DNA from 3 places in the Caballeronia sp. LZ032 genome. Region 3 is predicted to be linked to each of the others. Evidence: predicted binding sites of a transcription regulator. Region 3 holds the regulator's gene; each other region holds the start of a gene.
What was found. Region 3 encodes LexA, which represses DNA repair genes until DNA is damaged. Its sites were predicted from a motif close to ACTGTATNNNNATACAGT; they were not measured.
Positions count from the first base shown of each region.

Region 1 (4,682 bases), 1.0 Mb from region 3:
AGGGGCGGCGAGCCGCGGCGCTCTCCCGAAACTCACGATGCCGTCAATCGCTGACGGATAAGTACCTCATTGCGGTCGCTCGTCGTCGGTGCCCGAACCGCTGTTTCTGGCCGTGACGTGCCCGTCGACTCACGCGACAGCCCCGCTTTGCCAGCTAGCGCTGCTGATTCGGGATAGTCCAAGCCATTCCGTGCTTTCGCGTCTAACTAACCGTGCGCTAGTCCAACAAATTCCGTTCCCCGACACTCTGTCACCGATGGGCTCGACGCAAGAAGAAACGTTTACGCAGCGAGACGGTGCTCATAATATGGCCGGTCGCGATCATCAAGAATGGCATACATCGCTTCGAGATCGGACCTGCCTGGGCTCAGCCATGCCTCGATGTCTTCCGCCTTGATTGGGACGATACAACGGTCATGGCCGGCCGCTTCGACCTCAGGCGGCGGTTCATCGGTGATCGCGGCGAAGGAGAGTAAATCAGGCTCCCCAGGCGCAGTCCATCGCGACCAAAGGCAGGCGGCGTGCATCAACTGGCCGCTGTTCGGACGGAATTCCAGTACAACATTCTCGTCCTGCTCATGCGATTCCAGGAGCGTGCCTTCCATCTTGGCCTTGCTGACGTTTTCATAGAACACGTCCACCAGCATGATGCCGTGCGTATGGCCAAAGCATGGCTTCCAGAACCCTTCAAGGTTATCCCGACGGGCGTTATACGTGCCGGGGAAGCGCCGATCATAGTTCTCGGGCTTGCCCGCGATACGACATTGGTAGCGCATCGGCTTCACGACGTACTGCCCGTTTTCGATGATCAGCACCGGCGCATAGTGTCCGGGAAAGATTCGGGAGTCGCGATCCTTGGGTGTTGTGCGCCGCAGGTCGTCGAGCCGACGAAGAGCGGAATCAATCTTATCGGTGGCGATACGGCGGCTTTCTGTCGCCGCTTTCGTGACCTTGGTCTGTAACGCACGCTCAGCATCAGCGAGGCGGGTGCGCTGCTTGAAAAGATTCTGTTCGAGCGTGTTCGCCTGCCCTGTGTTGAAACGATCGATGAATTCCTTGATCTGGCGTTCGTCGTCGTTTTCTGGATGAAGAAAGGCGTCCTCCATCGCTTTGGGGATCTTGGCTTTGCTGCCTTCGGCGCGTTCCCAGAACAGGCGCGCGAACTCGCGGACATCCATCTGTGCGCCAAACATCTTCACGTAGCGTCGATAGTCCGCCTGGATCTGCGCCGAGTAGCACACTGCCGCCTCCTGTAAGGTTTAGCTGTTCGCCTGATCGTCTATGTTGCCGTGCCGGTTGCTTCGCGGCACAGCTTCATCATCTTCTGGACCACCGTGCTCGCATGGTTTAACCCCATGTCGCCAGTGAAGAGCATTGGCACATCGGACTGACGGAGGGCGATCCCCGCGCTCTTCAGATCACGGCGGGCAATTTTGAGGGCCAACTGTCCGATGCGCACGCGCTCAGGCCAGCTCATCGTAACGAGGTTTCGCTTGAGCCAAATGCGGCAGCTATCCACGGCGTGATCCACCCGCCACTCCTGTGTCAGCGCATGCGAGGCGGCAAGCGTCGCCACCAGAAAGCACAAGAGGTCGGCCCGCGCGCCATTCAGCTCGTCAATATCGGGTAGATCCATGGCGCTCCTCGTGGGTTCTTAACATACTAGCCGCCTTCGTCGGCTCCGTTCGCCACCTCGCGAGATCGGCCGTTTCCACTGCCCGCTTGTAGGCAAGTGCGGTCGGCTTACACACTTTCAACGACCTAGATCGACGGCGCGCTGCAGGCAACTCCGCTCCAGCGCGCGATCGATTCCATCAGGCGAGTAGTGCCGGTCCCACACTGTCGTCAGCCCGACAATGGTTTGACCTTGTCGGGCAACCCTGTACCCACGGGTTAGCCATTCTCTTGCAAAGAAGGCTCGCCGACTTTTCCATAGGCCGCAGCCTCAGCAATCGTCACGTCGGCAGACGTCTCGCACACTTGGCGACGAGGTCGTCGACCTCGGGCGTCCGTGTCTCGGAGCAAGCATAGAAATCAAGTTTCCGCGGCTACATAAAAAGGTGCGGATCACTGCTCCCATTTCTGCGCTACACTCGATACTGTACGTTTATACAGTGTTTTCACGCCCCTCTATTACCGATCATGCCCGCTTTGCCTGAACACATCGAGTCGATTCACCCGGCGCTTTGGCGTGGGTCTCAGCTCGCGCGTGCCTATGGCAAAACCATCGACACCGGCTACGCCGCGCTATCAGCGGAATTGCCCGGCGGTGGTTGGCCGGTTGGCGCGCTGGTTGAATTACTGGTGCAACAGCCAGGCATCGGGGAGATGCGCTTGCTCAACCCTGCACTCGTCGCCTCGAGCAAGCGGCCAGTCGCCCTTTTACAGGCGCCGCACATACCGAACAGCTTGGCGTTCGCCTATCTGGGCGTGCCGCTGGACAAGCTCATGATGTTGCGCGCGCCCAAGACAGCGGACGCCCTTTGGTGCGCCGAGCGCGTATTGAACGCCCGAAGTTGCGGTGCACTGCTCGTCTGGCAGCACCATATCCGGTCTGAGGCATTGCGGCGTTTGCATCTGGCGGCACAAGCAACGGAAACCCTCCTGATTCTGGTCCGACCGCTTTCCGCCGCCCAAGATTCATCGCCTGCGACGTTACGGCTCGGTGTACGGCCGGCCGATGGCGGAATCGTCGTCGACGTGATCAAGAGACGAGGACCTACCCGCACCGACCAACTGTCCATCCACCTTCAACCTTCACCGATTCTGCTCAGCCCTCATGGCCGTGTTCGTCGCCATCTTCCTGCCCCGGCTTTCGCTGGAGGTATTTCGGCCGAGGTACTCGCCTCGGGCTGAACACGGCTGTGTAGTGCTCGAACGTGACAAGGTCATTGTGCTTGATCAGGTGGCAAGAGAGGCAGGGGTAATGGTAGGCATGAAGCGCGGTGGCGTCACGACGCTCGCGGTGGATGCGTTGATGTACGACCGCAGTCCCACGCGCGAACTTGATGTGCAACGCGAAGTCGCGTTCGCGCTGCTGCGCTTTTCGCCTCAGGTAGCGGTGCGGGAAGAAGAAACGATTGTCGTGGACGTGACCGCAAGTCTGCGTCTGTTCGGCGGCATCCGACACGTTTGCCGACAGATCCGAGAGACGGTCAACACCATCGGCGTGACCGCGCGCATGAGCGTCGCGCCTACGGGCCAAGGCGCGTGGCTTCTCGCCAAACGCGGCCGCCGGCGGGTACTCAAAATGGCCTCGCTTGAACGCAGTCTCGGGGAGCTTCCTTTCATGGTCGTCCCCGAAGTTCGGTCTTTCGGGGAATGGTTCAACGGCCTTGGTTGCCAAGTGCTCAACGATGTTCGCCGCCTGCCACGGGCAGGACTTAAAAAGAGGTGCGGTGTGGATTTACTGGATTCGCTTGACCGCGCCTATGGCCTGTCACCGGAACTCTACGAGTGGCTGGAGCTGCCGCCTTCGTTCAGCGCGCGCACCGAGTTGCCTGATCGCGTCGAGCACGCCGAAGCCGTTCTATTTTCCGCGCGACGGCTGATCGTGCAGTTGTGCGGTTGGTTGAGCGCGCAGCAGCTCGCGCTCACGCAGGCGACAATCACGCTCGAACATGAACGCGGCCGTCAGGCGATCGAGCCGACGACGATCGATATTGCGCTTGCCGAACCGACATGGCAGGAAGAGCATCTCGTTCGTCTGTTGAAGGAACGCCTCGGGCGCATCGAACTTGAGGCAGCCGTTATTGCCCTGCGCCTGACAGCATCGAAAGTGGAGCCGGCAGAGCCGCCGAGCGACTCGCTGTTCCCTGAGCCCGGCGGATCGGCTCAAGATCACAATCGCTTGCTCGAACTGCTGGTCGCGCGCCTGGGGGCCGAGAACGTCCTGCGACCCGCACCGACTTCGGATCATCGTCCCGAACACGCGAATCAATGGGTGCCAGTGCAGGCGGCAACGAAAGCATGCCCTCCTCCGGCCGAACTTCCACGGCCAGCGTGGCTGCTTGACGTGCCCGTGCGGCTAATGATCAAGCATCACCGACCGTTCTACGGGTCACCCCTCAAACTCGTCTCGACGGGCGAGCGCATTGAGGCCGGGTGGCACGACGGTGAACTGGTGTCGCGCGACTACTATGTCGCCGAGGCCTCGGATAAAAGCTGCTACTGGATCTACCGTGAACGACCGAGCGTGAAGACGGAAGAAGTCCGCTGGTTCCTTCACGGGCTGTTTGGATAATCGGTGGTGTTGCCGTGGATCTCTTCTCGTCAACGCTTCCTGACTACGCAGAGCTTTTCGCGTTCACGAACTTTTCGTTTCTTCACGGCGCGTCGCACGGCGAAGAGCTGGTGCTGCGTGCGTCGCAACTCGGCTATTCGGGCCTTGCGATCACGGACGAGTGTTCTCTCGCCGGCGTCGTGCGCGCACACGTGCAGGCCAAGGAAGAAAAGCTGCCGCTGATTATCGGCTCTTACTTTCGACTCGTCCACGCCGACAAGCGTCCGGCATTCGGCCTTATTCTTCTTGCACAGAACCGTAACGGCTACGGCAACCTATCGGAGCTGATCACGCTCGGGCGCATGCGCGCTGCGAAAGGTACGTACCTTCTCACGCCACACGATCTGTCGAAACCCGACAAGGAATACGCCCATTTGCGGGGCATGTCCGATTGTCTGGC
Region 1 covers NZ_JARUXP010000001.1:2,335,498-2,340,179, forward strand. The annotation lists gene QCE69_RS10960 (SOS response-associated peptidase family protein) at 282-1,241, opposite strand; gene QCE69_RS10965 (hypothetical protein) at 1,280-1,636, opposite strand; gene imuA (translesion DNA synthesis-associated protein ImuA) at 2,143-2,856, shown strand; gene QCE69_RS10975 (DNA polymerase Y family protein) at 2,780-4,243, shown strand; gene QCE69_RS10980 (error-prone DNA polymerase) at 4,258-4,682, shown strand, end outside.
Region 1: a site for LexA is predicted at 2,099-2,116, ahead of imuA (translesion DNA synthesis-associated protein ImuA). Genes of this name have one in related genera too.

Region 2 (4,682 bases), 870 kb from region 3:
GAGCGTGCCGCCGTGCATCGTCGCGATCTCCTTGACGATCGCAAGTCCGAGCCCGCTGCCGTCGCCTTCGCGCCCGAGAATCCGGTAGAAGCGCTCCACCACGCGCTCGCGCTCCGCCGCCGGAATGCCGAGCCCCGAGTCTTCTACTTCGAGATGCACGAGATCGAGGTTGTCCTCGTCCGTCCGCACGCGCACGGTGATGCGCCCGCCCGCGGGCGTGTAGCGGATCGCGTTGTCGATCAGGTTCGAGAGCATCTCCCGCAGCATCACGACATTGCCTTCCACCTCCACCGGATGAGGCGGCTCCTCATAGCCCAGGTCCATGCCCTTGGCGAGCGCAGGCTGCACCCAGTCGCGCACCGCGAGGCGCGCGAGCGCCGTCAGCTCGATACGCGCAAAGATGCCGCCCGCCGCGCGATTCTCGGCGCGCGCCAGCGCCAGCAATTGCGTGACGAGGCGGGCGGCATGTTCGGAGCTCGTCGCGATCTGTTCCAGCGAGCGCTGCACCTCCGCCGACACCTCCTGGCGCATCGCAAACTCGGCCTGCATGCGCAAGCCGGCGAGCGGCGTCTTCATCTGATGCGCGGCATCGGCGATGAAACGCTTCTGGAACTCCATGTTCTGTTCGAGCCGCGTGAGCAGATCGTTGAACGAGGCGACCAGCGGCGCGATCTCCGGCGGGGCGCGGTCGGCCTCCAGCGGCGAGAGATCGTCCGGACGGCGCGCCCGGATATTCGATTGCAGCGCATGCAGCGGCGCAAGCCCGCGCGACAGTCCGAACCACACCAGGATGATCGCGAGCGGCAGGATCACGAACTGCGGCAGGATCACGCCCTTGATGATGTCGTTGGCGAGCTGGCTGCGTTTGTCGAGCGTCTCGGCAACCTGCACCAGCACCGGCTGGGTGCTGGCCGGATCGCGTCCGGGCGCGAGTCCGGGCAGATCCACCGTCGTGTAGGCGACGCGGATGTCGTTGCCGCGCAGTACATCGTCGCGGAATTCGACGATGCCGGGCTGCGGCCGGTCGTCGTCGTGCGGCAGCGGCATGTCGCGGTCGCCGCCGACCAGCTCGCCGCGCGTGCCGAGCACCTGGAAGAACACGCTGTCGATGTTGTCGGCGCGCAGGAAGTCGCGGGTAGCGTCGGGGAGGCGCAGTTCCGCGACGCCGTTGACCGGCTGGATCTGCCGCGCCAGCACGTAGGCGTCGGCTTCGAGCGCGCGATCGAAGGGCCCGTTGGCGATCGACTTGGCGACGAGATAGGTCACTGCGATGCTCATCGGCCAGAGCAGCAGCAGCGGCGCCAGCATCCAGTCGAGAATTTCACCGAAGAGCGAGCGCGGATGCGCGTGCGCATCGGGCTCGAGCTCGTCGGGCGGCGCGAACGGGTTGGCGTAGCGCGCGTCGCGCTGGGTGTCGGAGTCGGCGGAGGCTTCAGCGGATGGCTTCTGCGCGCGCGATTCGGTGGAAGCCGACGACGCCATGCCGCCTACTTGTAGTGATGGCTGGCGGGCATCGGGTCGGCCGGCGGCTGCGGGCCCGCGCCGTTCGACGACGCGCCCGCTTTCTCCAGCGTGTAACCGAGTCCGCGTACCGTGATGATCTTCGCGCCGCTCGGCTCGATCTTCTTGCGCAGCCGGTGCACGTAGACCTCGATGGCGTTATTGCTGACTTCCTCGCCCCACTCGCACAGATGATTGACGAGCTGTTCCTTCGACACGAGCCGGCCGCTTCGCTGCAGCAGCACTTCGAGCACGCCGAGCTCGCGCGCGGACAAGTCGATGACCTGCTCGCCGATCGTCGCGATGCGTCCGACCTGGTCGAAGCTCAGCGCGCCATGCTTCACGACCGTCGGACCGCCGCCCGCGCCGCGCCGCGTCAGCGCGCGCACGCGCGCTTCGAGCTCGTTGAGCGCGAAGGGCTTGGCCATATAGTCATCTGCGCCGAGGTCCAGTCCCTTCACGCGTTCGTCGACGCTGTCGGCGGCGGTGAGGATCAGCACGGGCATCTGCGAATTGCGTGCGCGCAGGCGGCGCAGCACCTCCAGGCCGGGCATCAGCGGCAGGCCGAGATCGAGGATCAGGAGGTCGAAAGTCTGTAGCGAGAGGGCGGTATCGGCCTCGACGCCATGCTTCACATGGTCGACGGCATAGCCCGATTGGCGGAGTGATCGGACGAGACCGTCCGCGAGTATGCTGTCGTCTTCGGCAATGAGGATTCGCATCGTCGTGTGCGCCTTGGTACGCCCGCATGCGCGGCGAAGCGCAGCGGCATTGCCGGCACCGAATGTCGCCCGGCGCGGCGGTCTCCAGGTGTATCGCGGTTCTTGCGCAGGGCGTGCAACTTGGGCGACGCGGAAAAAGCAGCGTCGCACCGTTACCTGCTTGCAAAAACTACTGTTTTTTTATACAGTGTCTGCGTGCGTGTGAAAAGGCCTTTCGAGAAGCTCGTTCGAGTAGCGGAAATGCCCGTGAACACTGCCTCAGACGCCGTTCATCATAGCAAAGGACGATTCATGGAAGAAAGCAAGAAAGGCCCGGCTGGAATGACTGCGGAGAAGAGCAAGGCCCTGGCCGCCGCGCTCTCGCAGATCGAAAAGCAATTCGGCAAAGGGTCGATCATGCGGCTCGGCGCAGGTGAGGCGGTCGAAGACATTCAGGTGGTGTCCACCGGTTCGCTCGGTCTGGACATCGCACTCGGCGTCGGCGGTTTGCCGCGCGGCCGTGTGGTGGAAATCTACGGTCCGGAATCATCGGGCAAGACCACGCTCACGCTGCAGGTAGTTGCCGAAATGCAGAAGCTCGGCGGCACGGCGGCCTTCATCGACGCGGAACACGCGCTCGACGTTCAGTACGCAGGCAAGCTCGGCGTGAACGTGCCGGAACTGCTGATCTCGCAGCCGGACACGGGCGAGCAGGCACTCGAAATCGCGGACGCGCTGGTGCGCTCCGGCTCCATCGACATGATCGTCATCGACTCCGTGGCGGCCCTTGTGCCGAAGGCGGAAATCGAAGGCGAAATGGGCGACTCGCTGCCGGGTTTGCAGGCGCGTCTGATGTCGCAGGCGCTGCGCAAGCTGACTGGCACCATCAAGCGCACGAACTGCCTGGTCATCTTCATCAACCAGATCCGCATGAAGATCGGCGTGATGTTCGGCAACCCGGAAACCACTACCGGCGGTAATGCGCTCAAGTTCTATTCGTCTGTGCGTCTGGATATCCGCCGCATTGGCTCGATCAAGAAGAACGACGAAGTCATCGGCAATGAAACGCGCGTCAAGGTCGTGAAGAACAAGGTCGCGCCGCCGTTCCGCGAAGCCATCTTCGACATCCTGTACGGTGAAGGCATCTCGCGTCAGGGCGAAATCATCGACCTGGGCGTGCAGGCGAAGCTGGTCGACAAGGCCGGCGCCTGGTACAGCTACAACGGCGAGCGGATCGGTCAGGGCAAGGACAACGCGCGTGAATTCCTGCGCGAGAATCCGGACATCGCACGCGAGATCGAGAACAAGATCCGTGAATCGCTGGGCGTGGCTGCGCTGGGTGAAGTGGTTGCCGTCAAGGCCGAAGTGGCCGACGACGAATAAGCGTCGAGCCTGAAGGACGATGCTCAGGCGCCGGCCCGGTTCGAAGACGGATTTGAAGGCTGATCCGGAGGCTGGTTCGGAGCCTGCTTCGGAGCCCGGTCCGGCTGATGAGGCAACGGAGGAAGGTTGTGCATCCGTCGACCGCTACGAACGAAGCAGCGAACGGCGCGGAGTCTCGCCCAAAGGCGCATTCCCACGCAGTGACAAGAAACGCGCCGACGCGAAGAGGTCTTTCGCGTCGGCGCGTCGCGTTTCCGGGGCAAGCATGGGCGGGCGGTCGGACGAGCCGGATACGGCATCGGACCTGGCGGCTGCATCGGACGCCTCTCTAAGCCACGCAAATCCCCGCTCAACGCGCCTCGCACACGCTCGCGCCCTGCTGAAGCAGGCCACCGAGCAGCCCCCGGCACAGCGCGCCAAACGCACATCGGCGTCCTTCGAGTCCCCGTCCACGTCCGCGCCCCGGCGCGCGCGGCCAGCGCCTCCGCCATTCACAGATCCCTTCGAAGACGCCGACCCCTTCGAGCCATTCGAGCAATGCGCGCCGGCTGAAGCACCACCAGCCGCGGCGGACGAAGCAGTGTTCACCCGCACGAGCCAGCGCACTCGCAAGACTTCGGTTGCCGAAGCGAGCGACCCAAGGCGTCCAAAGCGCTCGTTGAAAGGGCGTGCGCTCGCGGCGCTGTCGCGTCGCGAGTTCAGCCGGGCCGAGTTGTCGCGAAAGCTGAGTCCGTATGTCAGCGGAACCGATTCCCTGGACACCGTGCTGGACGACCTGGAACGCGACGGCTGGCTGTCGAACGAACGCTTCGTGGAGAGCGTCGTGCATCGGCGGGCCGCGCGCATGGGCGGCAGCCGGATCATCAGCGAACTGAAGCGCCATGCGGTCGGCGAGTCGCTCATCAGCGAGACTGCCGACAAGCTCGCGCAAACCGAGACCGACCGCGCCCGGGCCGTCTGGGAGAAGAAGTACGGCACCTTGCCGGACACGCCCGCTGAACGCGCCAGGCAGGCGCGCTTCCTGGCGGCGCGCGGCTTCTCCGGGGGCACGATCGGCAAGATCCTGAAGGGCGGCGACGAGGACTGGAGCGAAGAGAT
Region 2 covers NZ_JARUXP010000001.1:462,836-467,517, forward strand. The annotation lists gene QCE69_RS02190 (sensor histidine kinase N-terminal domain-containing protein) at 1-1,482, opposite strand, end outside; gene QCE69_RS02195 (response regulator transcription factor) at 1,488-2,222, opposite strand; gene recA (recombinase RecA) at 2,514-3,584, shown strand; gene recX (recombination regulator RecX) at 4,165-4,682, shown strand, end outside.
Region 2: a site for LexA is predicted at 2,394-2,411, ahead of recA (recombinase RecA). Genes of this name have one in related genera too.

Region 3 (4,682 bases):
GCGAACGCGAGCGCGAAGCCCGTCAGCAAGGCGGGCAACAGCGACGGCAGCACCACCCGGCGGAACGTCAGCCAGCGCGACGCGCCGAGGCACGCGGCGGCTTCCTCCTGCTCGCGCTCGAAGTCCTCCAGCACCGGCTGCACCGTCCGCACGACGAACGGCAAGCCGATGAACGTCAGCGCGACCAGCACGCCGAGCGGCGTGAAGGCGACCTTGATGCCGAGCGGCGCGAGATACTGGCCCACCCAGCCGTTGCTCGCATAGACCGCGGCGAGCGAGATGCCCGCGACCGACGTGGGCAGCGCGAACGGCAGGTCGACGATGGCATCGACGATGCGCTTGAACGGGAAGGTGTAGCGCACCAGCACCCACGCGACGAGAAAGCCGAACACGGCGTTGATGAGCGCGCCGCCGAGCGCCGCGCTGAAAGTCAGCCGGTACGAGGCCAGCACGCGCGGCGACGTGACCGCGCGGACGAATTGGGCCCAGTCGAGCGTCGCGGTCTTCGCGAAGGTGGCCGCAAGCGGAATCAGCACCACGAGGCTCAGATAAGCCAGCGTGATGCCGAGGGTCAGGCCGAAGCCGGGCAAGGCGCTCGGCTTCCTGAATGTGAGGGTCGTCATCCTTGAGTCTTCCTTTTGCGCCGGGGGAGGCGCGTGCTGCCGGGTACTGCATGAACGACGCGCGGCGTCATGAGTGCGCCGCGTCGCCGGGACCCGTCCTTACTGCGGCTGATAGATCGAGTCGAACACGCCGCCGTCGGCAAAGTGCGTCTTCTGCGCCTTGGCCCAGCCGCCGAACGTATCGTCGATGGTGTAAAGCTTCAGCTTCGGAAACTGCTTCGTGAGCTCGGCCGGCACCGTCTTCGAACGCGGCCGATAGAAATTGCGCGCGGCAATCTGCTGGCCTTCGTCGCTATACAGATACTTGAGATACGCCTCGGCGAGCTTGCGGGTGCCGTGCTTGTCGACGACCTTGTCCACCACCGCGACCGGCGGCTCCGCCAGGATGCTCACCGACGGCACCACGATCTCGAATTTCTCCGGACCGAACTCCTTCAGCGACAGAAACGCCTCGTTCTCCCACGCGATCAGCACGTCGCCCTGACCGCGCTGCACGAAGCTCGTCGTTGCGCCGCGCGCGCCGGAATCGAGCACGCCTGCATTCTTGTAGAGCTTCGTCACGAAGTCCTTCGCGGTCTGCTCGTTGCCGCCCGGCTTGTGCTGCGCATACGCCCACGCGGCCAGGTAGTTCCAGCGCGCGCCGCCCGAGGTCTTGGGATTCGGCGTAACGATGGACACGCCCGGCTTCGCCAGGTCGTCCCAGTCCTTGATGTGCTTCGGATTGCCCTTGCGCACCAGGAACACGATGGTCGAGGTGTACGGCGAGGCATTGTCCGGCAGACGTTTCTGCCAGTCCGCGTTGACGAGGCCCTTGCCCGCGAGGGCGTCGATGTCGTACGCCAGCGCGAGGGTGACGACATCGGCCTGCAGGCCGTCGAGGACCGCGCGCGCCTGGCCGCCGGAGCCGCCGTGGGACTGCTTGAAGGTGACGGTCTCGCCCGTCTCGGCCTTCCACTTCTTCGCGAAGGCCTGATTGAAGTCCTGATAGAGCTCGCGCGTCGGATCGTAGGACACGTTCAGGAACGATGTCTCCGCGCTCGCGGACGCCGCCATGCCGATGCCCGCCGCTGTCAGCGCAGCCGCCGCGAGCAGGCGTCGCGCGCCCCGACCCAATCCCCATTTCAAGCTTTGCATTCCCCGTTCTCCGTCTTATCGAATTGACGGAATCAGTCTAACGACGCGTCTATATGATTAGAAATAATCGTTTGTCACTTTTTTATACGTGAAACTGCTAAGAAGCTTATTCCTCTACGTAGAAAGGGTGGCTGGGGCTCGAACGTGCTCGCTGCGGGCCTGCACAACCGAACTTAAAGTAAAGCTTGAAAAGCGCGGAATACTGTATAAAAATACAGTCACCTGTCCATCCATACAGTGCCCCAGGGGTCCGAGCCAGTGAACAAGACATCCAAACTCACCGCGCGGCAGCAGCAGGTGTTCGAGCTGATCCAGCGCGCGATCGAGCGTACGGGCTTCCCGCCCACGCGCGCGGAGATCGCCGCCGAACTCGGCTTCAGTTCGGCCAATTCGGCCGAGGAGCATTTGCGGGCGCTGGCGCGCAAGGGCGTGATCGAACTCGCGGCGGGCTCGTCGCGCGGCATTCGCCTGCTGAGCGACTCAGCGCGCATCGAGCGGCCGGAAGACGTGCCGCATCAGTTCACGCTGCCGCATGCGAGCATCATGCAGCTTTCGCTGCCGCTGGTCGGCCGGGTCGCGGCCGGTAGTCCCATCCTCGCGCAGGAGCACATCTCGCAGCACTACGCCTGCGACCCTGCACTGTTTTCGAGCAAGCCGGACTACCTGCTGAAGGTACGCGGGCTGTCCATGCGCGACGCGGGCATTCTCGACGGCGACCTGCTGGCCGTGCAGAAGCGCACCGAAGCGAAGGACGGGCAAATCGTGGTCGCGCGTCTGGGCGACGACGTGACGGTGAAGCGCTGGAAGCGTCATCGCGATGGCGTCGAACTGATCGCCGAAAATCCGGACTACGAGAACATTTTCGTGCGCTCCGGCAGCGGCGAGTTTGCGCTCGAAGGCATCGCGGTCGGCCTGATTCGCTCCGGCGAGCTCTGATATTCCGGCATACGCGGTGGTGAGCTTGGTGAGACCAAGCCTCAGAAAAGATTGAAAGTTTTTATGTTCCGCCTGTCTCACTGAGACAAGAAATGTCCTGGTAATAGCGGAATATCAACTCACCAACCGCAGCGACGCTCACCCGGGCGTTCAACCGAAAAAACCAGCATGACGGCCACCGTTCGCGGTGGGCCGCTGTGCGCCCTATCGTCTGGAGAGTCACCATGGAACGTTTCGCCCGCTTGTTGCCCTTCCGCCAATTCGGCCGTCTGCGTCATCTGCGCACGCTGATTTCGTGCGGCATGCCGCGCGCCGAAACCACGCCGGATCTCTTCGAGACGGACATGCCCGCACTGCCGTCGCGTCAGCCGGCGTTTGCGCGGGTTTCGCTGAACAGCGGCGTGCATGCGGAAGCAGCCGAACGCGCGCCGGTGCGCGTGTATCGCGGACAATCGCGCGTGATCCTGGTCGGCAAGATCGATGAAGTGTCGCGCATGATCGACCGCTGCATCGCGGAGGAAAGCGCCGGGCTGGCGGGCGGGATCCTCGCGTAAGCGGGTCCCGGCAGACGCCGATTTCGGGTTCGCGGGATTTATCGGGCCCTTGCGCGGTCAATCGGGATTCACGTTCCGCGCGAGGCCCTTTCACCGCATGTCCCGCACTACCCGCTCCATCCTGACCGCGCTCGTCGTCCTGATCGTCATCGGACTGCTGAGCTATATCTATGCATCGCCCTACATCGCGTTGAATCGCCTCAAGCGCGCAGCCGATGCGCGCGACGCGCAGACGGTCAATGAATACGTCGATTATCCCGCGCTGCGCGCGAGCCTCAAGGAGCAAGTCGCCGCCTTGCTCACGCGGCGTGTGGACATCCAGAAAAGCGGAAATCCGCTCGCCATCATCGGCGCGATGATCGGCGCGGCGGTCGTCGGTCCGCTGGTGGACACCTATGCCACGCCTGACGGCGTCGCGGCCATTCTCAACGGCATCCCGCCGCGCGGCACCCCCGGCGAACGCCCGCCGCCGGCCGGAACGAACGAGGCGGCGGTTTCATCCGCAGCACCGGCATCGGGCAGCGCCGCCCCGACACCCGAAGCCGCGCCGAAACCGCCTGCCACCACCGCGGGCTATCGCGACTTGAATACCTTCGCCGTGACCTATCAGCACGGCGCCGGCGACGCCCGTTACTCGGCCATCTTTCATCGCGATGGCCTCGTGTCATGGAAGCTCGTCGCGGTGAATCTGGACGGCTGAGGCGTTTCTGAAGCGTCGTTCAGGCGCCCGCTTCCGCCTTCACAGGCCGGGCCGCCATGGCGGCCTCTTCTTCCGCCTCGGTCGACTCACCCGCCTGACACACGGCGACCAGAATGCTGCACTTCACGCGATCGAGCAGCGGCGTGTTGCCCGCGCCCATCCACCAGCGCGCGAGTCCATTGCGGCAGCGGTGCCCGACGACCACCAGATCCACGTTCAGCTGTTCGGCGAGCGCCGCAATCTCGTCGATCGGATGGCCGAACGCGAAGTGTCCCTGCGCCGGCAAACCGCGTTCGCGCAACCAGTCGACGCCTTCCTGAAGGATGTCGCGCGCGGCATCCTCGAAGCGGCCACAGGCCATGTCGGTGAGCAGCCCGGCGCTCTGTGCGATGCTCGAGCGCATGTCGACGACGGCCAGAATGTGCGTTTCCGCCTTCAGGTCGAGCGCGAGATTCGCGCCCTGACGCAGCGCCTTGCGGCCCTCTCTGGAGCCGTCATAGCACAGCAGGATTTTTCGATAGCTATCCATCTTGACCTCCCTGGCCAGACTTGCCCTTGACGCCTGCGCTCCGGACCGGAACGAGGCGTGTGATGGCAATGCGATTTCCCGTGGTGTCGCATCTTCATGATCGTGTGTCCCCCGGGGCGTCACAACGGTGGAAAACGCTAACCGGATGCGTGCGCCGTGCATGCTAGCTGGCGTCGTGCCAGCCGTGCAACATCCTTGCCAGGCAG
Region 3 covers NZ_JARUXP010000001.1:1,334,390-1,339,071, reverse strand. The annotation lists gene cysT (sulfate ABC transporter permease subunit CysT) at 1-623, opposite strand, end outside; gene QCE69_RS06285 (sulfate ABC transporter substrate-binding protein) at 723-1,757, opposite strand; gene lexA (transcriptional repressor LexA) at 2,016-2,693, shown strand; gene QCE69_RS06275 (hypothetical protein) at 2,918-3,247, shown strand; gene QCE69_RS06270 (DUF2939 domain-containing protein) at 3,345-3,947, shown strand; gene QCE69_RS06265 (universal stress protein) at 3,967-4,476, opposite strand.